Regions from separate parts of the Umezawaea sp. genome, predicted to be linked through region 3. Evidence: riboswitches for the same ligand, from Rfam matches in the RefSeq annotation. Region 3 holds a riboswitch; each other region holds the start of a gene.
What was found. A riboswitch is a leader RNA that binds a small molecule or an ion and turns the genes downstream of it on or off. The one in region 3 is predicted to bind S-adenosylmethionine.
Positions count from the first base shown of each region.

Region 1 (7,606 bases), on a different contig from region 3:
CCTCGTCCAGGACGGGGTGCCGGTAGCCGTGGATGGCCGCCCACCAGGACGACATGCCGTCCACCAGCTCCCGGCCGTCGTCCAGCCGGAGCCGGACACCCCTGGCGGACTCGACGACGAGCGGCTCGCGGGTGCCCGGCATCGGGCCGTACGGGTGCCAGACGTGGGCCTGGTCCAGTTTCAGCAGCTCATCGTGGTCCACGAGCCGACAGGCTAATCGGGAACCGCTCCAAGCCGTGCAGCAGCGTGCTGTCCTTCCACCGCAGCGCCCGTCCCGGTTCGCCCGCGAGGTCGACGTCGAACCGGTCCAGCAGCGACCCGATGGCGATGGCGCCCTCCAACCGCGCGAGCGGGGCGCCCAGGCAGAAGTGGACGCCGTGCCCGAAGGCGACGTGACCACCGGTCGCGCGGGTGATGTCCAGCTTCTCCGGCTCGGGGAACTTCTCCGGGTCGCGGTTGGCGCTGAGCAGCGACACCAGCACGAGTTCGCCCGCCGGAATCGTCACGCCACCCAGCTCGGCCTCCTCGGCGGTGTAGCGGAACGTCGCCAGGTTGATCGGCCCGTCGATGCGCAGGAACTCCTCGACCGCGTTGGTCAGCAACGACCGGTCGGAGCGCAGCAGGGCGAGCTGGTCCGGGTTGCGCAGCAGCCCCAGCACCCCGTTGCCGATCAGGTTGACCGTGGTCTCGTGGCCCGCGACCAGCAGCAGGAACGCCATCGAGATCAGCTCGGCCTCGTTGAGCCGGTCGTCGTCCTCGCTGGCGTGGATCAGCGCCGAGAAGATGTCGTCGCCGGGGTTCTCCCGCTTGGCCTGGATCAGCCCGGCCAGGAACGCGTACATCGACGCGGCGGCCTGGTTGATCTCCTCCTGCGTCGAGTCGGTGAGCAGCGTCCCCGACCAGATCCGGAAGTCGTCGCGCTGGTCCAGCGGCACGTCCAGCAGCTCGCAGATCACCGTGATCGGCAGCGGGAACGCCAGCGCGTCCAGCAGGTCGACCTCGGGCTTGCCCGCCATCGCGTCCAGCAGCTCGTCGGTGATCTCCTGGATGCGCGGCCGCAGGGCCTCCATGCGCCGCGCCGTGAACGCCTTGTTGACCAGCTTGCGCAGCCGCGTGTGGTCCGGCGGGTCCATGTTCAGCATGTGCGAGGCGAACGACTGGTCGAAGTCGCGCCGCGGCACGCCGGGCTGGAGGTGCCTGGCGAACAGGTCGTCCGCCGCGGCGAAGTTCTTGCTGAAGCGCGGGTCGGACAGCGCGATCCGCGCCTCCTCGTGCCGCGTCACCACCCACACCTTCAGGCCGCGCGGCAGCACCAGCTCGGACACCGGACCCGTCCGGCGCAGCCGCTCGTGCACCGCGTGCGGGTCCTGCTGGTACTCGCCCCCGAGTCGCTCAAGACCGGCCTCGGTCGTGTGCATGACACCCCTCCCGTGGTGAGTTAACTGTGTTAACTGAACGTCCGGGCATCCGTCCGTGTCCCGTGAACCCGACCTTGTCACTCGAATGGCGCAGCCACTTCCGACAAACCCGACCAAGCACCACCCGAGGTGTCCCGGAACCCCGGCACCTCACGCCCGGCCACCACCTGCTCCTCCTCCGCGCGGGGAGGCCGTCCCGCGCCCGGGGTGGCGGCCACACGACGATCACCCCGGACGGGTAGCGTTCGAAGCGTGGTATCGCCTGATCCCGTTGACGCCCGCCTCCTCGCCGTGATCGCGGAGATGGGCCGTGCGGCCGTGCACGAGGTAGCCGCGAGACTGGGCATGGACCCCCGCGAGGCCGCGTCGAGGTTGATCACCCTGTCGGGCAGCGGCCTGCCCCTGCTGGTCGGCGTCGAGTGCGACCCCAACGGCATCCGCCAGGCCCTGTCCAACAGCATGGTGTGGGGCTCCTACAGCGGTCCCCCGGCAGGCCCCAGGCCGTACCCGCCGTACCAGTCGCCCCCCAGCGTCCCGTTCCCGGCGCAGCAGGCCCCACCGCAGCAAACGTGGGGCCCGCCCCAGTCGGCGGGCTGGGCGAGGGGTGACCAGCAACCGGTGTTCGGCGGCTCGAAGGGGGCGACGGGCCAGCGCACCGGCAAGATCGGCACCTCGCTGGAGACGGAGGGCCTGGAAGGCGCCACCTTCTCCATCCAGCTGATCGAGGTGGTGGACCCGGCGGACTTCCTCTTCACCGCGGCGGGCTACAAGCTCGCGGACGGCGAACGCGCCGTGGTGGTGCACACGGAACTGACGAACACCGGCACCATCCCGTTCAACTCACTGCCGGACATGTACCTGGTGCTGATGGCCCGCACCGGAGAACCGGTGGCGAAGGCCCCCGTGTCCCTCTCGTCCCGCCCACCGCACAAGATCGGCGTGCAGCCGGGCGAGACAGCGGGCGGGCACACCGTCTACGTGCTGCCGGAGGACACCGCGATCACGGCGGTCCGCTGGAGCGCCAGACCGGAGATCGACCTCAACACCCTCGTCTGGACGATCGACGACTGACGAGCGGACCGCGAGCGAAACCGGCACGCGCCGCGGCCCCCGCCCACGACGAGCGGCCGCCGAGCCCCTACCCCTCGGCCCGCAGCAGCTCCAGGGCGTCGGCCAGGTCGGCCGGGTACTCGGACGTGAAGGACACCCACTGGCCGTCGGCGGGGTGGTGGAACCCCAGCGTCCGGGCGTGCAGCCACTGCCGGGTGATCTTCAACCGCTTGGCCAACGTCGGATCGGCCCCGTACGTCAGGTCCCCCACGCACGGGTGGTGCAGCGCCGAGAAGTGCACCCGGATCTGGTGCGTGCGCCCGGTCTCCAGGTGCACGTCCAGCAGCGACGCGGCCCGGAAGGCCTCCACGACCTCGTAGTGCGTGATGCTGGGCCGTCCGTTGGCCATCACGGCGAACTTGTAGTCGTGCTTGGGGTGCCGGTCGATCGGCGCGTCGATCGTCCCCTTGATCGGGTCCGGGTGCCCCTGCACCAGCGCGTGGTACAGCTTGTCGACCGTCCGCTCCTTGAACGCGTGCTTCAACGCCGAGTAGGCGTTCTCGGACTTCGCCACCACCATCACCCCGGTGGTGCCGACGTCGAGGCGGTGCACGACGCCCTGGCGCTCGGCGGCACCGGAGGTTGCCACGTGGATCCCCGCGCCTGCCAGGCCGCCGACCACCGTGGGTCCGGTCCAACCGGGACTCGGGTGGACGGCCACCCCCACCGGCTTGTCCACCACGATGATGTCGTCGTCCTGGTACAGCACGACGAGGCCCTCGACCGGCACGGCCTGGATCGACACCGGCCGAGGCGGCTCGGGCAGCGTCACCTCCAGCGTCGCCCCGGCGACCAGCCGATCCGACTTCCCGGCGGCCTGCCCGTCCAGCACCACGTCGCCGGACTCGGTCAACGCCGCGACCGCCGTCCGCGACAGCCCGAGCAACTTCGCCAACCCGGCGTCGACGCGCATCCCGTCGAGACCGTCCGGCACGGGCAGGGTGCGATACCCGCTCATCCTTTGTCCTTCTTCACGGCACGAGTGCCGTCGTAGTCGCGCTGGAGCAGCGCCATCGTCACGATGAGCACCCCGCCAACGCAGATCGCCGAGTCGGCGACGTTGAACACCGGCCACACCCGGCCGTAGGGGTCGAACAGGGACAGGAAGTCCACCACGTGCCCGCGCAGCGGCCCAGGGGCCCGGAAGATCCGGTCGCCCAGGTTGCCCAGCGCGCCGCCCAGCACCATCCCGAGCCCGAGGGCCCACGGGCCGGACCGCAGCTTGCGCGCGATCCACACGATGAACCCGACCACGCCGAGCGAGATCAGGGCCAGGACGGCCGTCCAGCCCTCGGCGAGGCCGAACGCGGCGCCGCCGTTGCGGATCAGCGGCAGGTACAGCGCGCCGCCCAGCAGCGAGACCGGCTCACGGCCCTCCAGGAGGGCCACCGCGACGATCTTGCTGACCACGTCGACGACGAGCACCACCACGGCCGCCGAGGCGAGCAGCGCCAGGCGCCGCCGGGGCAGCGCGGCAGGCGTCACGTCGACGTCGGGTTGGGTGGACACGCACCCATTGTCCCAGTCGCCGCTCAGGACAGGAACGGCGGGAGCGGACGCGGGTCGTTTTCCGGCTCCCAGCGCCCGTCGCGCTGGACGTAGCTCCACTTCGGCCCCTCCGACACGAGGGTGCGCAGGGCCGCGACCAGCCGGTCCACGTGGTCGACCGTGCTGCCGAGCCCCAGCGACGCCCGCAGCGCGCGGTGCTCGTGCGCCCCGACCCCGTCCAGCAGCCTGGTCACGGCGACGTGGGCGCAGAACGCCCCGTCCCGGACCCCGATGCCGTGCTCGGCGGACAGCGCGGCGGCGAGGTAGCCGGCGTCGTGGCCGCTGATCGTGAAGCTGACGACCCCGACGCGGTCGTGCTCGGCCCCGAACAGGCTCAGCTCGCTCAGGCCGGGGATGGTGGCCAGCCCGGCGCGGAGGCGGGCGAGCAGCACCCGCTCGTGCTCGACGGTCTGCTCCCAGTGGCGCCCGAGCACGTCGCAGGCGACGGCCAGCGCGTGCACGCCGACCACGTTCGGCGACCCGGCCTCGTGCCGCTCGGGCACGGCGGACCAGGCCACGCCGAGCCGGTCGCCGTGGTCGGTGACCAGCTTCGTGGCGCCACCGCCGACGAGGTACGGCTCGGCGGCCTGCAACCAGTCGGACCGGCCGACGAGCACGCCGGAGCCGAAGGGCGCGTAGACCTTGTGGCCGGAGAACACGGCGTAGTCCACGTCCAGCGCCCGCACGTCCACCGGGCGGTGCGGGGCGAGCTGCGCGGCGTCCAGGGCGATCCGCGCGCCGTGCCCGCGGGCGACCTTCGCGAGTTCGGCGACGGGCCACACCTCGCCCGTCACGTTCGACGCGCCGGTCACCACGACCAGCCTCGGTCCGACGGGGCAGGACGCGAGTTCCCGGTCCAGCACGGCGACGGCGGCCTCGGCGGAGGACGGGGTGGCGATCCGGCGGACGTTCGGGCCGCGCCACGGCAGCAGCGCCGCGTGGTGCTCGGCGTCGAACAGCACGACCGACGTGTGCCGGGGAAGGCTGCGCGCCAACAGGTTCAGCGCGTCGGTGGTGTTGCGGGTGAAGACGACGGCCTCGGTGGGGCGGGCGTTCACGAAGCGGCGCACGGAATCCCGCGCCTGCTCGTAGACCCGCGTCGACACCTGGGAGGCGAACCCGGCGCCGCGGTGCACGCTGGCGTACCAGGGCAGCAGCTCGTCGACCGCGTCCCGCACCTGCTCCAGGCAGGGCGCGCTGGCGGCGTGGTCGAGGTTGGCGTACTCCACGCGCTCCCCGGTCACGAGCGGCACGCGCAGCGACGAGCCGACGACTCCGGGAACGGCGGGAGCGGTGCTGCGGGGGATGGCGATGGTCATGGTGACTGCCCTTCGGGTCCAGGACCCCGGCGAGGGCCCGCGCTTGCCCGGACGCGCTGCGCGCCGGACCAGGTCCTCACCGTGGGCACCCCACCGCGGAGGAGGGTTGCCGGCCAGCTAGCACGGGCTTCGCGCTGGCACTCATGACCTTTCGTGGACGACGCTAGCCGACGGGCACGCCGTCCGTCGAGCCCCGCTCAGATGCTGGGAAACGCCGGGCGCCCGCCGTCCTCGCCCTTCCAGCGGGCGTACCGGCCCGCCCTGTCGATCGACCGCAGCCGCTTCTCGGTCGCCTCCCGAGCCGCCTCGGTCGACACCACGAGCATCTGGTCCTCCACCTGGAGCCTGGTGGTCGGCTGGGGTGTGAAACCCTTGCCACCGCGGGAGATCAGGCTCACCACGGCCCCCTGCGGCAACCGCAGTTCCGACAGGTACACGCCGTGCAGCTTCGACCCCTGCTGGATGCGCACCTGGAGCAGCTCCGCCCCCAGCTCGTCCAGCGGCGCGGCGTCCACGTGCACCTCGTGCGCCTCACCCGTCCGCACCAGCCCGAGCAGCTTCGCCAGCGCGGGCAGCGTGCTGCCCTGCAGCAGGGTCAGCACCACGACGAGCACGAAGACCGCGTCCACCAGTTCCTGCGACCCCGGCACGCCCTGGATCACCGGGATGAGCGCGAACACGATCGGCACCGCCCCGCGCAGCCCGGACCAGGCGACGAACACCTGCTCCCGCCACGGCACCTTGAACGGGATCGCGGCCAGCGCCACCGACAGCGGTCTGGCCAGCAGCACCAGCACCGCCCCGGCGACCAGCGCGGGCACCAGCGCGTCCAGCACCCGCCCCGGCGAGGCGAACAGGCCGAGCAGCACGAAGAGGCCGATCTGCGCCAGCCAGCCGAGGCCCTCGGCGAACGACAGCGTGTCCGACCGGTGGGGCAGCCGGGAGTTCCCCAGCACCAGCGCGGCGATGTACACGGCGAGGAAACCGGACGCGTGCGCCAGGTCGCCCGCCGTGTAGGCGAGCACGCACACCGCGACGGTCGCCAACGGGTACAGGCCGGTGGCGGGCAGGGCGGCCCGGCGCAGCGCGGCGGCACCCATCCAGCCCAGCGCCACCCCGATCAGCCCGCCCACGACGAGTTCGTAGACGAGCAGCAGCGGGGCGGTCCACGTGATCGGGTCGGGCGAGGCGAGCAGCACGACGGCGATGTACACGGGCGCGTCGTTGATGCCGGACTCCAGTTCCAGCGCACCGGTCAGGCGTTTGCCGACACCCACCGCGCGCAGCACGCTGAACACGGCCGCCGCGTCGGTGGACGACAGCACCGCGCCCCACAGCAGCGCGATCCGCCAGTCCAGGCCGAGCAGGTGGTGCAGCGCCGCGCCGGTGACGGCGACGCTCACGCCGACGCCCACAGTGGACAGTGCGATCCCCAGTCCCAGGGCGGGTTTCACCGCCGACCACCGCGTGGTGAGGCCACCTTCGGCGAGGATGAGGACCAGCGCGACGGTGCCGAGCGACCGGGTCAGGTCGGCGTCCTCGAAGTCGATCCCGAGCACGCTCTCGCCCAGCACCACACCGATGCCGAGGTACAGCAGCAGCGACGGCAGGCCGAGTTTCGTCGACAACCTCACCGCGATCACCGAGACGAGGAGGACCGCCGCGCCTATGCCGAGGATGGCCGTGATTCCCAACGCGACCTCCCTGACGTGCTCGACGGTGACGCCATTGTTCCCCGTCACCACTGAATTGGACTAATCAGACAGCGGATCTTCCCGTGCTCCAGTGCTCAGGGTCACGGCCGATCCGGACACGAAGGCGTGAATCAGCCGAACGTACCTAGCGGCACGCGTCCGGGGCGGTGCAGGTTGGCCAGAGGGCCGCGCGCCACCCCCTGTCCGGTGCCGACCCGTTCCACCCACACCCCTGCATGGAGTTGAGAACGTGAAGCTGCGAACAACCCCAGGCCGGTCGATCCCGGCCCTGATGATCACCAGCGTGCTGATCGGCACCGGGTCCGCCACCGCGGCCCCCGCGCCCGCCGCACTGGCCGCGCCGAACATCTCGGTGGCCGCCGTCCAGGCCGACCTGAACCAGTTGCAGAGCATCGCGACCGCCAACGGCGGCAACCGCGCCCACGGACGGCCGGGCTTCAAGGCGTCCATCGACTGGGTCAGGGGCAAGCTGGACGCGGCGGGCTTCACCACCCAG
Region 1 covers NZ_DBNGPQ010000093.1:107,954-115,559, reverse strand. Annotated here, with positions in the region: gene AC156L_RS21280 (adenosylmethionine--8-amino-7-oxononanoate transaminase) at 1-202, opposite strand, end outside; gene AC156L_RS21275 (cytochrome P450 family protein) at 189-1,418, opposite strand; gene AC156L_RS21270 (AsnC family protein) at 1,671-2,489, shown strand; gene AC156L_RS21265 (RluA family pseudouridine synthase) at 2,557-3,486, opposite strand; gene lspA (signal peptidase II) at 3,483-4,037, opposite strand; gene AC156L_RS21255 (aminotransferase class V-fold PLP-dependent enzyme) at 4,061-5,395, opposite strand; SAM riboswitch class IV at 5,430-5,544, opposite strand; gene AC156L_RS21250 (potassium/proton antiporter) at 5,593-7,083, opposite strand; gene AC156L_RS21245 (M28 family metallopeptidase) at 7,340-7,606, shown strand, end outside.
Region 1: it holds a riboswitch for S-adenosylmethionine, as region 3 does, so the genes downstream of both, AC156L_RS21255 (aminotransferase class V-fold PLP-dependent enzyme) here and thrC (threonine synthase) in region 3, are expected to answer to the same signal.

Region 2 (7,606 bases), on a different contig from region 3:
GCCGCCTCCCAGGCTCAAGCCGGAGGACGTCAGGGGCGTCCGCTTCCACAAGCCGCGGGGTGGCACGCCGGGCTACCACGAGGGCGAGATCGACGCGTTCCTCGCCCGCATCGAGGCCACCCTGCGCGGTCGGGACGACCTCACGGCCCTGGAGGTCCAGGAGGCCGAGTTCAGCGAGGCGACGCCGGACCAGTTCGGCTACGACGAGGACGACGTCGACATGTTCCTCGACCTGGTCGTCGTCACGCTGGAGCAGTCGCCGCCGGTGGCGGTCCAGCCGGAGTTCGTCGAGCCCCCGCTGACGGCGCGGGACGTGCGGACGGCGGCGTTCGGCAAGCCCCCGCGCGGCAGGCGCGGCTACCAGGAGTCCCAGGTGGACAAGTTCCTGGACCGCATCGAGGACACCCTCCTGGGGCAGGACGACCTGACGGCGGCGGACATCAAGGAGATGAGGTTCAGCCGCCCGCTGATCGGCCGCAGGGGCTACGACGAGGACGAGGTGGACGCCTTCCTGGCGCGGGTCGAACGCCAGCTCGCGGGCGGTCCCGGTGCTCCGGGCAGGATCCCGCCGATCCAGAGCTGGAAGCAGCTGCGCCAGGTGCGCCTGCCCCCGGCGGCCCCGAACCAGCGCGGCTACAGACAGGCCCAGGTAGACCGCATGCTGGAGGAGATCGGCATCGCGCTGGACGGGATGCTGGGAGCGACCTCCTCGGACATCTCCAAGGTCAGGTTCGCCCACGCGCTGCTCAACGGCCAGGGCTACGACTGCGCCTTCGTCGACGACCTCATGCCCCGCCTGGCAGCGGAACTGCGCCGACGGGGTCGCTGAACGCGGAGGGGGCGGCGTTCCGCGGAACGCCGCCCCCTCGTTCGTCGGCTCAGCCCTCGACCAGCTCGGCGGCGGCCATCCACTGCTCCTCGACCTCGGCCACCTCGGCGTGCACGGCCCGCAGCTCGGCGTCCAGGGCCAGCAGCCGCTCCGGTTCGGTGGCCGCGGCGGCCAGCGCAGCGTGCAGCTCGGCCTCCTTCTTCTGGAGCGTCGTCATCCGCCGCTCCAGCTTCGACAGCTCCTTGCGGGCGGCCCGCTGGTCGGCGGCGCTCGACACCGCGACCGGCACCGGCACCGCTTCCCGTGACGCGGCGAGTTCGCGCTGGGAGTCCCGCCGCAGCAGGTACTCCTCGATGCCGCCGGGCAGGTCGGTCAGCCCGCCGTCGCCGAACAGCGCGACGACCTGGTCGCACACCCGTTCCACCAGGTACCGGTCGTGCGAGATCACCACGAGCGTCCCCGGCCAGGAGTCGAGCAGGTCCTCCAGCTGCTGGAGCGTGTCGATGTCCAGGTCGTTCGTCGGCTCGTCGAGCAGCAGCACGTTCGGCTCGGCCATGAGCAGCCTGCAGAGCTGCAACCGCCGCCGCTCACCGCCGGACAGGTCGGACACGGGCGTCCACTGCTTCTGCGAGGAGAACCCGAACCGCTCCCCCAGCTGCGAGGCGGACATCTCCTGCTTGCCCAGCACGACCCGCCGGGCGACCTCCTCGATGGCCTCCAGCACCCGCATCGACCCGCGCAGGTCGTGCAGCTCCTGGGTGAGGTGGGCGAGCTTCACCGTCTGGCCCTGGATGCGCCGACCGCCCTCGGTCTCCCGCTCACCGGCCAGCAGCCGCAGGAGCGTCGTCTTGCCCGACCCGTTGACGCCGACGAGCCCGATCCGGTCGCCGGGACCGATCCGCCACGTCAGGTCCTTGACCAGCGTCCGGTTGCCGACGGTGAGGGTCGCGTCCTCCAGCTCCAGCACCGTGCGCCCGAGGCGGCGCTTGGCGAACGCCAGCAGCTCGACCTTGTCGCGGGGCGCGGGCACGTCGGAGATCAGCGCCTCGGCGGCGTCGATGCGGTAGCGGGGCTTGGAGGTGCGGGCCGGGGCGCCGCGGCGCAGCCAGGCCAGCTCCTTGCGGGCCAGGTTGCGGCGCTTCTCCTCCAGGGTGTCGGCCAGCCGCCCCCGCTCGGCGCGGGCGAAGATCCAGTCCGCGTAGCCGCCCTCGTACTGCTCCACCTGGCCGCCGACGACCTCCCACGTGCGGGTGCAGACGGTGTCGAGGAACCAGCGGTCGTGCGTCACGACCACGAGCGCCGACTTGCGGGCCAGCAGGTGCGCGGCCAGCCAGCGCACGCCCTCGACGTCGAGGTGGTTGGTCGGCTCGTCCAGCACCAGCAGGTCGAGGTCCTGCACCAGCGCGGCGGCCAGCGCGACGCGGCGCCGCTCGCCACCGGACATGGTCCCGACGGGCGAGTCCAGGCCCAGCGCGGTGATCCCCAGTCCGTCCAGGATGGACCGGACGCGGGCGTCGGCGGCCCACTCGTGCTCCGCGTCGAACCCGAGCGGGTCGATCACGGCGTGCCGGACGGTGGAGCCCTCGGGCAGCTCGGTCCGCTGGGTCACCACGGCCATGGACAGCCCGCGGTTCTGGCTCACGCGCCCCGAGTCGGGGTCTTCGAGGCCCGCCAGGACCTCCAGCAGGGTGGTCTTGCCGCCACCGTTGAGGCCCACCACCCCGATCCGATCGCCGTCACCGACACCGAGGGACACCCCGTCCAGCAGGGGCCGGACGCCGAACGACTTGGACACGGACTCGAGGTTGACCAGGTTGGCCATCGTGGAAGCGCACCTTCAGAGTAGGGAGGAGGAAGAGCGGGACTTAGGCGTGGACCTCGGGCGGCACCGGTCGGGGTGCTTCCTCGGAGGCCACGACGCGGGCGCCGGGCATGGGCCCCTGGGCGACGCGGACGGTCCGGCACACGCCCGCACCGGCCAGCTCGGCGGCGACCCGCACGGCCGAGTCGGCGTCGGTGCAGAGGAACGCGCAGGTCGGGCCGGACCCGGACACCATCCCGGCGAGGGCACCGGCGTTGACCCCGGCGCGCAGCGTGCGCCGCAGGTTGGGCCGCAGCGACACGGCGGCGGCCTGGAGGTCGTTGCCGAGCAGCAGGGCGAGCTGCCGGGGGTCGCCGGACGCGAGGCCTTCGAGCACGGCCTCGGCGGCCCCGACGCGCGGCGGGTTGCCGTCGGTGCGCAGCCGGTCGAGTTCCCCGAACACCTCGGGCGTCGAGAGGCCGCCCTTGTCGAACGCGATGACCCAGTGGAACGGGTGCCGGGCGAGGACGGGCACGATCTGGTCGCCGCGGTCCGTGCCCAGGGCGGTGCCGCCGTACAGCGCGAACGGGACGTCGGCGCCGATGCCGCGGGCGAGGGTGGCCAGCTCGTCCCGACCGATCTCCAGCCGCCACAGGGAGGCGAGACCGACCAGTGCGGCGGCCGCGTCGGCGCTGCCGCCCGCCATGCCGCCCGCGACGGGGATGTTCTTGCGGATCACCACGCGGACCTTCGGGTCCTCGGGGTCGCGCCCCACGTGCGCGGCGAGCGCCCGCACGGCCATCCAGGCGAGGTTCGTCGGACCGGTCGGCACGGAGTCGGCGCCTTCGCCGCGCACCTCCACGCCGGGGTCGTCGGCGACCGCCACCGTGACGTCGTCGTGCAGCGACAGCGCCTGGAAGATGGTGACCATGTCGTGGTAGCCGTCAGCGCGGAGGTTCCCGACGGCCAGGTGGAGGTTGACCTTGGCCGGGACGCGGACGGTGACCGGGGGTGGGACTACGGCGAGCACGACATGCAGCCTACGGGCGTCGAGGACGTGTTCGCTCCCACCGGCCCGCGGCCGAGGCCGCCCGACGGGGGTCGAGCGGCTCGGCGCACTGGTCAGACGGGCAGGACGGCCCCGGCGAACTTCTGGTTGATGTAGTCCTTGACCTGCTGCGACTGGAGCAGGGCGAGCAGGTCCCCGATCCTCTTGTCGCCCTTCAGCTCGGCGCGGGTGACGAGGCCGTTGGCGTTGGGGTTGCCCTCGGCCTTCTCCAGCACGAGGGCGTCCGAGGCGGGCTTGAGGCCCGCGTCGATCGCGTAGTTGCCGTTCACGACGGACGCGTCGGTGTCCTCCAGCGACCGGGGCAGCTGGGCGGCCTCCAGTTCGACGAACTCCAGCTTCTTCGGGTTGTCCTCGACGTCGCGGATCGTCGCGGTCTCCTCGGTGCCCGCCTTGACCTTGATCAGCCCGTTGGCCTGGAGCAGCTTGAGGCCGCGCGCCTCGTTGGTCGCGTCGTTGGCGACGCCGACCTTGGCGCCCTCGGGCAGGTCGGTGAGCTTCTCGTGCTTCGTCGAGTACACGCCGAGCGGTTCCAGGTGCACCGGGCCGATCCACTCCAGCGCGGCGCCGCTGGACTGCTTGACCGTGTCCAGGTACGGCACGGTCTGGAAGTAGTTGGCGTCCAGCGATCCGTCGACCAGGGCGGTGTTCGGCTGGACGTAGTCGGTGAACTCGACGACCTCGATCTTGAGGCCCTTCTCGGCGGCCAGGGTGTCGGCCACGTGCTTGAGGATCTCGCCGTGGGGCGTGGGGCTGACACCGACCTTCAGCGGGGCTGAGGGGTCGGTCGCGGCGGTGGTGCCGCTGCCACAGCCCGCCGCGGTCAGCAGCAGGGCGACGAGGGCAGCACGAATGCGCATGGGGTTCCTTTGTGCGTCGGCGGTGGCCGATGAGTGGGTCGAACGGGGGGTGTCCGGAGTCGGACTAGACGGACGCGTGCCTGCGCCGGTCGGCGGAACGGGCGGCGCGAGTGAAGGCGAACTGGATGACCGTGGTCACCACGGCGAGCCAGGCGACGGTGGCCCACAGGACCCGGTCGTTGAACCGCTGGTAGCCCTCGCGGATCGCCAGGTCGCCGAGCCCGCCGCCGCCGATGATCCCGGCCATGGCGGAGTAGCCCAGCACGGCGATCACGGTCACGCCGATCGCGTTGATCAAGGCGGGCAACGATTCCCGGAGCAGCACGCTGCGCACGATCCGCAGCGTGCCCGCCCCGGTCGTCACGGCCGCCTCGACCACGGCGACGTGCACCTCGGACAGGATGTTCTGCACCAGCCTCCCGACGAACGGCACGGCGCCGATCGACAGCGGCACGATCACCGCGCTGGTGCCGATCGAGCTGCCGAGCACCAGCCGGGTGAGCGCCGTCAACGCGATGAGCAGGACCACGAACGGCATCGAGCGCCCGAGGTCGGTGATGAAGCCCAGAGCCCTGTGCAGCAGAGGGCTGGGCTTCAGCCCACCGGGAGCGGTGAGCTGGAGCCAGACCCCTACCGGGATGCCGAGCACGGTCGCGACCAGGGTGGAGACGCCCACCATGTACAACGTCTCGCCGGTTGCGTCGACGAGCATGTCGAACACGGTGGACCAGGGTGTCGCAGACCTCACGCAGCTACTCCCTGCGGACCCTTGAGGGTGCGCTGGACGGAGGCGCCCGCTTCGGAGATCCACTCCAGCGCGGAGTCGGCGCGCTCACCCTTGAGGCCGACGCGGAAGCGCGCGACCGGCGTCTCGGCGAGCCGCGTGAGCCCGCCGCCGAGCAGGTTCAGCTCGACGCCGAACCGGCTGGTGACCTCGGGCAGCAGCGCGCCGACGGCCGCGAAGCCGACCAGCACGACGTCCGCGACGCGGTCGAAACGGCTCTCCGCCAGCGGGTTCTGGTCGATCGCGGGCAGCAGCGACGCGGCGGTGCGGCTGGCGCCGTCCGACACCAGGTCCAGCACGCGGCCGTGCTCCACGACCCGGCCGTCCTCCAGCACGGCGACGTCGTCGCAGATCCGGCGCACCACGGCCATGTCGTGCGTGACGACGAGGACGGTGATGCCGAGTTCGGCGCGGGCGCGGTCCAGCACGGTCAGCACCGACCCGGTCGTGTCGGGGTCGAGCGCGGACGTCGGCTCGTCGGCGAGCAGCACCGACGGCCCGGCCGCCAGCGCGCGGGCGACGGCGATGCGCTGGCGCTGGCCGCCGGAGAGCTGGTCCGGGTAGCTGCCCGCCTTCTCGGTCAGGCCGACCAGGTCGAGCAGTTCGGCGACGCGGTTGCGGCGCTGCGGACCGGGCACGCCCGCGGACTCCAGCGGCAGTGCCACGTTGCCCGCGGCGGTGCGCTGCCGGAGCAGTGAATCCCCTTGCGGCACAACGCCGATCTGCCGACGGGCGGCGCGCAGCGCGGTGCCGTCCAGCGAGACGAGGTCGGTGCCGTCGACGCGGATCGCGCCGCTGTCGGGGCGCTCCAGCAGTGCGACGCACCGGGCGAGGGTGGACTTGCCCGCTCCGCTCGGCCCGACGACCCCGAGGACGGTGCCGGCCTGGACTTCCAGGTTGACGCCGTCGAGGGCCACGACCGGGCCTGAGTGCCCGGCGAAGGACTTGGTGAGGTTTTCGACAGTGATCACGTTTTCGCTCCACGGCTACGCGCGGCGTCGCAGTGCTTGTGGCATGCGGCGGCCGTCCTCAATGGACCGTCCGATGAGGACGGCGAGGAATTCGGGTAGAGGCTAGGGGGTAAGGAGAAGCGCCTGTACGAGTTAGCGTCGACAGCCCGTGTTGGTGCGGCGGCACTGGTCGACCGTCCGGCGCCGCGTGAGCATTCCCTGCGTGGGCACGTAATCCTCCATCGAGCCTGGCGGAAGCACCTGCCCGCGTCCAGCGGGTGGTTGCTGCGGCGTCAAAGAGCCAGGTCTCTCGGCCGCTCGGGATGGCAACACGAGTACACCCGACCCGAGGCCGCAAACGCAAGCCCGAAAGGCCCACAATCTGGGATCGTTCGAGAAGTCACACTTCTGGACCAGCATCCACGCCTGAATCCGGTACCGAACCCACGGATCACCGGCCAATCGGCCTACTGGCCGATGATCAACCGGACCCCTTACGTCCGAACAGGTGAATCGGGTGAGCCACACCGCTCAACCCCTGGCCATTCCCGCTCAACCGGCCCACGCCGCGGAACAACCCCAGCGCGGCTCACGACAACCCACACCCTGGAACCGCACCACGCACGACCGGCCTTCGCCACCCCCTGGCCGAGACACCAACTCCTCGACCGCCAGGGCTCGGACGGCAACACCGGGCCACCGCCAGCCCTCGCCTCAAGCCAGCCGACCCCACCGCCGAGCCACCCCGCTCCCACGGACCACACCCGAGCAGCCGCCACACAGACCACATCCCGAGCAGGCCGGCTCCGACTCCACCCGAGGAAACCGGCACCCACCTCACCGACCTCACGCCGAACGAACCGGCCCCCGCCGACCCCGCCCGAACAAACCGGCACCACCTCACCCGAACAGCCAGCCCACCGACCTCACGCCCAACAAGCCAGCCCCCGCCGATCCCGCCGAACAAACCGGCACCACCTCACCCGAACAGCAGTCCCACCGACCCCACCCCGAACAAGCCGGCCCAGCCGACCCCGCCCGAGCTAAACCGGCCCCCACCTCACCCGAACAGCAGCCCCACCGACCTCAGCCCGAGCGAACCGGCCCACCAAGCCCTCGACCACCCGCGCCCCAGCCCCCGCGCCACACCCCGAGCACCCCGAACCCCTGGCTCCCGAACGCCCAGCCGCCGACCCCACCCGCCCCGAGCCGACCCCCGAAAAATGTCGGACCCCTCCCGTAGCGTGTGCGTCGGGGGGTCCTCACGACAGGAGCACCCCCGCCCCGCGCACCCCGAGCCGGCCGCCGGTCACACC
Region 2 covers NZ_DBNGPQ010000156.1:4,219-11,824, forward strand. Annotated here, with positions in the region: gene AC156L_RS35120 (DivIVA domain-containing protein) at 1-829, shown strand, start outside; gene AC156L_RS35125 (ABC-F family ATP-binding cassette domain-containing protein) at 879-2,651, opposite strand; gene AC156L_RS35130 (4-(cytidine 5'-diphospho)-2-C-methyl-D-erythritol kinase) at 2,695-3,660, opposite strand; gene AC156L_RS35135 (MetQ/NlpA family ABC transporter substrate-binding protein) at 3,753-4,556, opposite strand; gene AC156L_RS35140 (methionine ABC transporter permease) at 4,621-5,268, opposite strand; gene AC156L_RS35145 (methionine ABC transporter ATP-binding protein) at 5,301-6,311, opposite strand; SAM riboswitch class I at 6,527-6,620, opposite strand; gene rsmA (16S rRNA (adenine(1518)-N(6)/adenine(1519)-N(6))-dimethyltransferase RsmA) at 7,600-7,606, opposite strand, start outside.
Region 2: it holds a riboswitch for S-adenosylmethionine, as region 3 does, so the genes downstream of both, AC156L_RS35145 (methionine ABC transporter ATP-binding protein) here and thrC (threonine synthase) in region 3, are expected to answer to the same signal.

Region 3 (7,606 bases):
AAGCGGATCAAGACCAACGAGAAGGCTCGGCTGCGGAACAAGTCCGTCAAGTCTTCCCTGAAGACCGCGGTGCGCAAGTTCCGCGAGGCCGCCGACGCCGGCGACAAGGACAAGGCCACCGCGCTCCTGCAGGACGTGTCCCGCAAGCTCGACAAGGCCGCGACCAAGGGCGTCATCCACGCCAACCAGGCCGCCAACAAGAAGTCGGCCCTGGCGAAGCGCGCCAACCAGATCTGATTCGTCGATCGGGTCCTTGCCGAGAGGGCGTCACCCCCAGGGGTGGCGCCCTCTCGGCGTTCCACGGAAGCTGCCCTCCGCCGTGAGCAGCGGCACCCACCAGCCACTGCTCACGGCAGAAGACTCACACGGGGCGATGGACGATGCTCAGCGGCGCCCGTGCACGGCCACGATGCGCAGCACGGCCCTTTCCAACGCGTAGTCGGCGTCGGCGGCCACGCCCTTCACGTCGGCGTTCAACAAGGCCACCACCGACATCGCCTCGGCCAATCCGGGGGAATCCCACCCCCGCGCCTGCCCCTGGGCCTTCTTCACCTTCCACGGCGGCATCCCCAGCGACCCGGCCAGCTGGAACGGGTCCGCTCGACCGGCCGCCGACACCCGCGCGATGGTCCGCACCGAGTCCGCCAGCGCGTCCGCGACCAGCACGTGCGGCACCCCGAGCTGCATGGCCCAGCGCAGCGCCTCCAGCGCACCGGCCCGGTCCCCCGCCACGGCCTTCTCCGCGACGGCGAAGCCGGTGACCTCGGCGCGCCCGCGGTGGTACCGGCGCACCTCGTCGGCGTTGATCTTCCCGCCGCTGTCGGCCACCAGCTGCGAGGCGGCGGCGGCCAGCTCGCGCAGGTCCGTGCCGACGGAGTCGATCAGCACCGAGACGCCCTCGGGGTCGATCTTCCCGCCCGCCGCGCGGACCTCGTTGCGCACGAACGCCTCGCGCTCGGACGCCTTGGTGATCTTCGGGCACTCGACGGTCACCGCGCCGGCCTTCTTCAGCGCGGCGGGCAGCTCCTTGGCCGCCTTGCTGCGCCCGCCGCCGGAGTGCACGACCACCAGCGTGATGCCGTCGGCGGGGGCCTTGGCGTAGGCGATGACCGTGTCGGCGATCTCCTTGCCCGCCTCCTGCGCCGCCTCCAGGGCGATGACCCGCCCCTCGGCGAACAGCGACGGGCTGACCAGTTCGGCCAGCTCGGGCGGGGTGAGGTCAGTCACCCGGACGCGGGTCAGGTCGGCCTGGGCGTCGATGGCGCGCGCCGCGTCCAGGGCCGCGCGGATCGCCCTTTCGACCAGCAGTTCCTCGTCGCCGACCACGAGTTGCAACGGATCGGGGGCGACAGCGGCAGCGCTCACGGCACGAATCCTCCCACGCTCCGCGCACTCCCGAAGTGTGGACACCGGTGGTCGAAGGGCGGGAGGGTGCCGTAACTTGGGGACCACAACTGAATACCGCTCATCCAGAGGGGCAGAGGGATCGGCCCGAAGAAGCCCCGGCAACCCGATCGTCAGGTACTCGCACGCGTGCGGGCGCTCGACGGTCATGGTGCCAATTCCGACCCGCGATGCGGGACAGATGAGGAGTTACCTCGCGATGACTGCTGTCAGTGTGCCCACGAGCACCTCGTTCGACCTCGGCCCCGCCCGCGCGCTCTCGTGTCGCGAGTGCGGCCACGAAACCCCTCTCGCCGCCGAGTACGCGTGCATCGAGTGTTTCGGGCCGCTGGAAGTGGCCTACGACTTCGGCCGGATCCGCCGCGAGGACATCGAATCCGGCCCCCGGTCGATCTGGCGCTACCGCGGCCTCCTGCCCGTTCCGTCGACCGTCCAGTCCCACCCGAACACCGAGCCCGGCGGCACGCGCCTCGTGCGGGCCGACCGGCTCGCCAAGGCCCTCGGGCTGCGCAAGGTGTGGGTGAAGGACGACACCGGCAACCCCACGCACTCCTTCAAGGACCGCGTGGTCGGCGTGGCCCTCGCCGCGGCCCGTGAACTCGGCTTCACCGTGCTCGCCTGCCCGTCCACCGGCAACCTGGCCAACGCCGTCGCCGCCGCCGCGGCCCGCGCGGGCTGGGAGTCGGTCGTGCTCGTGCCCTCCTCGCTGGAGCAGGCCAAGATCCTCATGACCGCCGTGTACGACGGCGCCCTGATCGCCGTCGACGGCAACTACGACGACGTGAACCGCCTGGCGCAGGAACTGGCTGCCGAGCACGAGGACTGGGCGTTCGTGAACGTCAACGTCCGCCCGTACTACGCCGAGGGCTCCAAGACCCTGGGCTACGAGGTCGCCGAGCAGCTCGGCTGGCGGCTGCCCGAGCAGATCGTCGTGCCGATCGCGTCCGGCTCGCAGCTCACCAAGGTCGACAAGGCCTTCCGCGAGTTCGGCGAACTCGGCCTGGTCGAGCAGACCCCGTACAAGGTCTTCGGCGCGCAGGCCACCGGCTGCTCCCCCGTGTCCGCCGCGTTCAAGAACGGCCACGACGTGGTCCGCCCCGTCCGCCCGGACACCATCGCCCGCTCCCTCGCGATCGGCGCGCCCGCCGACGGCCCGTACGTGCTGGACGCCGTCCGCCGCACCGGCGGCGCCATCGAGGACGTCACCGACGAGGAGGTCGTCGAGGGCATCCGCCTGCTGGCCCGCACCGAGGGCATCTTCGCCGAGACCGCGGGCGGCGTGACCGTCGCGACGGCCAAGAAGCTGGTCGAGACCGGCAAGCTCGACCCCGACGCGGAGACAGTGCTGCTCATCACCGGCGACGGCCTCAAGACCCTCGACGCCGTCTCCCACACCCTGGCCCCGCTGGCGACCGTGCCGCCGTCGGCGCAGGCAGTGCTGGACGCGCTCGCCTCCAGGCGCTGACCGGAACGGCCACCTCCTGACCGCGACACCGGTAGGGCCGCACCCGACCTGACCGCGACACCGGCGGAGCCACACCCAGCCCGACCACAACACCCGTAGAACCACCACCCCTGACCACGACACCGGTGGGGCCGCACCCAGCTTGGGTGCGGCCCCACCGTCGTCAGCGCAGCAGGTAGGCGTCGATGATGGTCTGCTCGACGCTCCCTCCCGACCGGTCAGCCGCCTTGGCCCGCAACGACACCGACCTGGCGCCCTCCGGGTGCGACAGCGTCAGCACACGGCCGCCGTTCACCGCGACCGCCTGCCACGTGACGCCGCTGTCGTAGGACACCTCGGCCGACGTGATCCGCTTCCGCGCCTGGACCACACCGGCCTGGTTCTGCACCGATACCGGCACGGGGAACACCCGACCGGCGGGCGCGGTGCCCGCGGAGTCGAGCTTCGGCGCGTAGCGGATCACCGAGATCGGCAGCGCCGCGATCTCCGCGGTCCGATCGGACCGGAAGGTCCACACCGCCGACACCCTGGTGCTGAACGGAGTCGTGCTCCGCACCGCGTCGGTGGTGAGCCGGTAGTCCGCCGCACCGTCCGGCAGCGCGAAGCGCCCGTAGCCGGGAGAGGCGCTCTCGGCCAGCAGCTCACCGCCGCGGTAGAGCTTCAGCGCGCCCACCGCGGGCGCCTGCCCGGCGTTGCCCGCCCCGTCGCCGAACAGCGGCAGGTTCGCCACCAGTTCGGAGTCGTCGCGGTACAGCCACGGCCGACCGCGGTTGTCCGTCAGGCTCGGCCCGAAAACGGCGTGGTGGAAGGACTCCTCGTACGCCTTGCGCGGCGCGTACGACTTCGGCGGCCCGTCCAGCCCACCCCGGTAGCCCTCCGGGCTCTGAACGGTGAGCCGCCGCGCCCAGTCCGCGTTCTCCCCGCCGTAGAACTCGGTCCGCACACCGGGCGCGGTGAACGCCTCGATCGCACCCCAGCCCCACTCACCCTGCCCGTGAGCGGTGGACGCGTTGCCGATCGTCACGGACTCCCCCGGCCCCGGAGCACCGACGTCGACCCGCACGGTCGCCAGGTCCGCCTTGTCGACCACCTTGGTCAACCCCGTGTGCGTCCTCCCCTTCAGGTACCAGGCGAGCCCGTAGAACTCGGCCCCGCCCTTCGCGACCCAGCTCGTGCTGAGCTTCCCGGTCACCTCGCCGGGCGGCGCCTCCGGCCCGAGGTGCGCCAGACCGACGTGCGACGTCCCTCCACCGAACGAGAACCCACCGATCTGGTAGGTCTTCGCCCCGTGGACCCGCTGGAAACCCGTCTCCAGCAACGACAACCGCGCCGTCGGGTCCGGCAGCGTCAGCACGACCGGCTTCGCCAGCCGCGCGTCCAGGTCGATCGTGGTGGGACCGCTGACCGTCAGCTTCGGGTAGCTGAACGAGTCGTGCGTGTACACCGCCCCCGATCCCTGCACGGACCCCGACAGCAGGTACTCGCCGACCGGCACCCGTCGCCGCAGCTTCCCGTCCGCGTCCTTGGCGAGGGACACGAACTCACCCGTCTCCACGTTCGTCATGAACGCCGAGAAGTGCTCAGCCTTCTCACCGGACCGCTGGGTCCCGTTCACGACCAGGTCGTAGCTCTCCGGCTCCAGGTCGACCACCACGGCGGTCCGTGCGCTCGCGGTGCCCGACGCGGCGACCAGCGCCCCACCGAACTGCCCACCGGCGGGCGCCTTGCCCACGTCGGCCACGACCGTCGCGGTCGCCGTGCCACCCGCGGGCACCGTGAGCCGAGCGGGCTCGACGGCGAACAGCCCAACGGGCGCGGGTGCCCCATCCGGTGCGGTCGTGTCGACCCGCAGGTCGAGCGTCAACGGCACCGCGCTGTCGTTGCCGTAGCTCACCTCCTTGGTGATCAGGGGCTCACCGGTGTGCGGCCACTGGTGCGACCCGAACGCGACGCTGCTCGGCCGGCTGGTGATCGCCTGCGTCATCGCCCGAGCCGAGTCCACCCGCCCGGCCCCCTGCTCGAACGGCGTCAGACCGGCGGTGGGAGCGGCCGACGCGACGAGCCGCGCCTTGAGCTGCTCACGCGTCAGCTCCGGGTACTGCTGCGCCAGCAACGCCGCCGCGCCCGCCACGTGCGGGGTCGCCATCGACGTGCCGGACAGTGCGGTGTAGCCGTCCACGACCGGTGGACCGATGCGCCCGTCAGCGTGCCGAGCGGCCACGATGTCCACACCGGGCGCCGTGATGTCCGGCTTGATCACCCCGCCACCCACCACGGGCCCGCGGCTGGAGAAGTCCGCGATCCTGTTGTCGCGGTCCACCGCACCGACCGTCAGCGCCTCGTCCGCGGTACCCGGCGACCCGATGGAACCCGCTCTGGGCCCGGAGTTGCCCGCGGCGATCACGAACAGCGTCCCGTACGTCGTGGACAGCGTGTTCACCGCTTCCTCGAGCGGATCGACCCCGGGGGTGTCGTACCCGCCGAGACTCATGTTCACGACCGCCACACCCTGCTCGGCCGCCCACTGCATCCCCGCGATGATCCCCGAGTCCGCACCGCTGCCGGAGTCGTCGAGCACCTTGACGTCCAGGATCCGCGCACCGTGCGCCACACCCCGGTACGCACCGCCTCCCTTGGCACCGGTGCCCGCGATGATCGACGCCACGTGCGTGCCGTGCCCGTAGTGGTCGACGGCGTCCTTCGAGTTCGAGAAGTTCCGCTCCCCCACCTCCCTGTCCGCGAGATCCGGATGGGTCTGGTCGACCCCGGTGTCGAGCACCGCGACCGTCACACCCTCACCGGTGTAGCCCGCCGCCCACGCGGCGGGCGCCCCGATCTGCGGCACGCTGCGATCCAGCGACGCGGTCCGCACCCCGTCCAGCCACACCTTCTTGATCCCGGACCCGGCCAGCGCACCAACCCCGGTCAACCCGCTCCACAACCCGGAGCCCGCCGACTTCTCGACGTCGACCGCGACACCGTTGACGCTGGGCAGGTCGACCGTCACCGCCGTGCCCGCGGTGGCGGCGAACGACCGCTGCCCAGGCTGGTAGGTCACGATCAACGGCACCGTGTCCCGCTGCCCGTCCCCGTACCCGGAGGCGATCAGCTCGGTCACGTCGAACAGCCGCCGATCGAGCACCCCCTTGGCCAGCAACGGTTCCGCGTCCGCGGGCACCACGTAGCTGTGCCCGTCGCTCTCGAACGTCGAGAACCACATCCCCTCTCGCCCAGGCCCCGGCTCCAGGTACCCGGCCGACCCCTTCGAACCGGGGAACACCCGGTCACCGGTCAGCAGAGTCACCGACTCACCACCGGTGCCCGACCGCACGCCGGACGGCTCGGACGACGCCACTGGCGCGGCGTGAAGGGCCTGCGCACCTCCCATGATCAAGGCACCCGCGACGAGTACGACGACTGTTCTCCTCGGGGGTCCACCGCTCCGACCGCGCACTGACGCCTCCAAGTCACTGGTTTGTCGCGGAGAGTAAGAGCTACCGCGAGCCATTGACAAGGGTTCTTAACAAATATGGTCTAGACCTGTCCGGTTCTAGGGTGTGTCCTGCGGGAACGCACCTGCGTGCCTTGGCGTGATCTTCCCGAACGGTGTGGGCCGTGGAAGACCGTGCGCGAGCGGTTGCGGAAGCGGACCACGGACCTGCCGCTGGCGGTGATCCTTACGCCCGGCCAGGCCGGCGACGACCCGCAACCGCTGCGACTGCTGGACGAGATCCGAGACACCGACGTGGACGGGCAGCGGGTGCGGGTCGGCGGATGAACGCCGACAACGCCCAGGGCTCGGCCGGTGGTAGGCCGCCCACCTTCGAGCCCGGCAACTACAAGCACCACAACGTGGTCAGGCGCTGCCTCAACCGCCGCACGCAGTTCCGCGGTCTGACAACCAGCGCCGGCTGTAGCGCGCGGGCTCGAACGAGCCGACCATCCTCACCGCACCCGGACGGCTGCGGGCCGACCGGCCGCGCAGCCGGTTCAGCACGGAGTCCGGAGCCCGACAGGACGTGAGCACGAGCGGCGGCAGCCTCCCGCCGCGCCGACCACGGCGTGGATCTTGCTGCTCAACCCGGACGACCCTGCCGCCACCGCGCCTCGCGGCAGCAGCGCGATCCTGATCGGCAGACGTGTCAGCGCCGTTCTTGCCCGGCATGGCCCGCAGCTGATCACCCGCTGCTGTTCGGGCGACAGAGTCTCCTTTCCTCGGTCGGTGCCTCTTCCAGCGCATCGCGGGTCTCGCAGGCAACCGCCGGCACTGGAACGCTCCGGCCTCGACCTGGGTGGTGAACCGGTCGTTCAACTGCCGCCGGGTGGATCCCGGACGCTGCCCGGACGTCACGGGCCGCGCGCCCTTCCTGGACACCACCGCCTGAACGTTCCGCCGACCTCTCGCCCCGCTGTGGTGATCACAGGCCGATCTTGTCGCTGCGCAGCCACCCCGTGCGGGGAAACCGGGTGAGTTCGGGGAGGAGGTGGGGACCGACGGACTCGGTGGCGGTGCGCCACGCCATGATCCGCTGGGGCCACGGGGCTCCTGACTTGGAACGGTTGTAGGCGTTGGTGTGCCACGGGAGTTCGTCGATCGACAGGGTGTCGTCGAAGAGGTGTTCCGCGACGAGTTCGTGGGCGGCGTCGGGTGACACCACCTCGGTCGGGCGCAGCACGGCGGTGACGGTGGCACGGGCGACGACGCCGCGCCCACCGCCGCGCAACTCGTCGCAGGCG
Region 3 covers NZ_DBNGPQ010000080.1:33,756-41,361, reverse strand. Annotated here, with positions in the region: gene rpsT (30S ribosomal protein S20) at 1-237, shown strand, start outside; gene holA (DNA polymerase III subunit delta) at 385-1,365, opposite strand; SAM riboswitch class I at 1,463-1,592, shown strand; gene thrC (threonine synthase) at 1,604-2,869, shown strand; gene AC156L_RS17585 (S8 family peptidase) at 3,033-6,173, opposite strand; gene AC156L_RS17580 (hypothetical protein) at 6,495-6,647, shown strand; gene AC156L_RS17575 (hypothetical protein) at 7,288-7,606, opposite strand, start outside.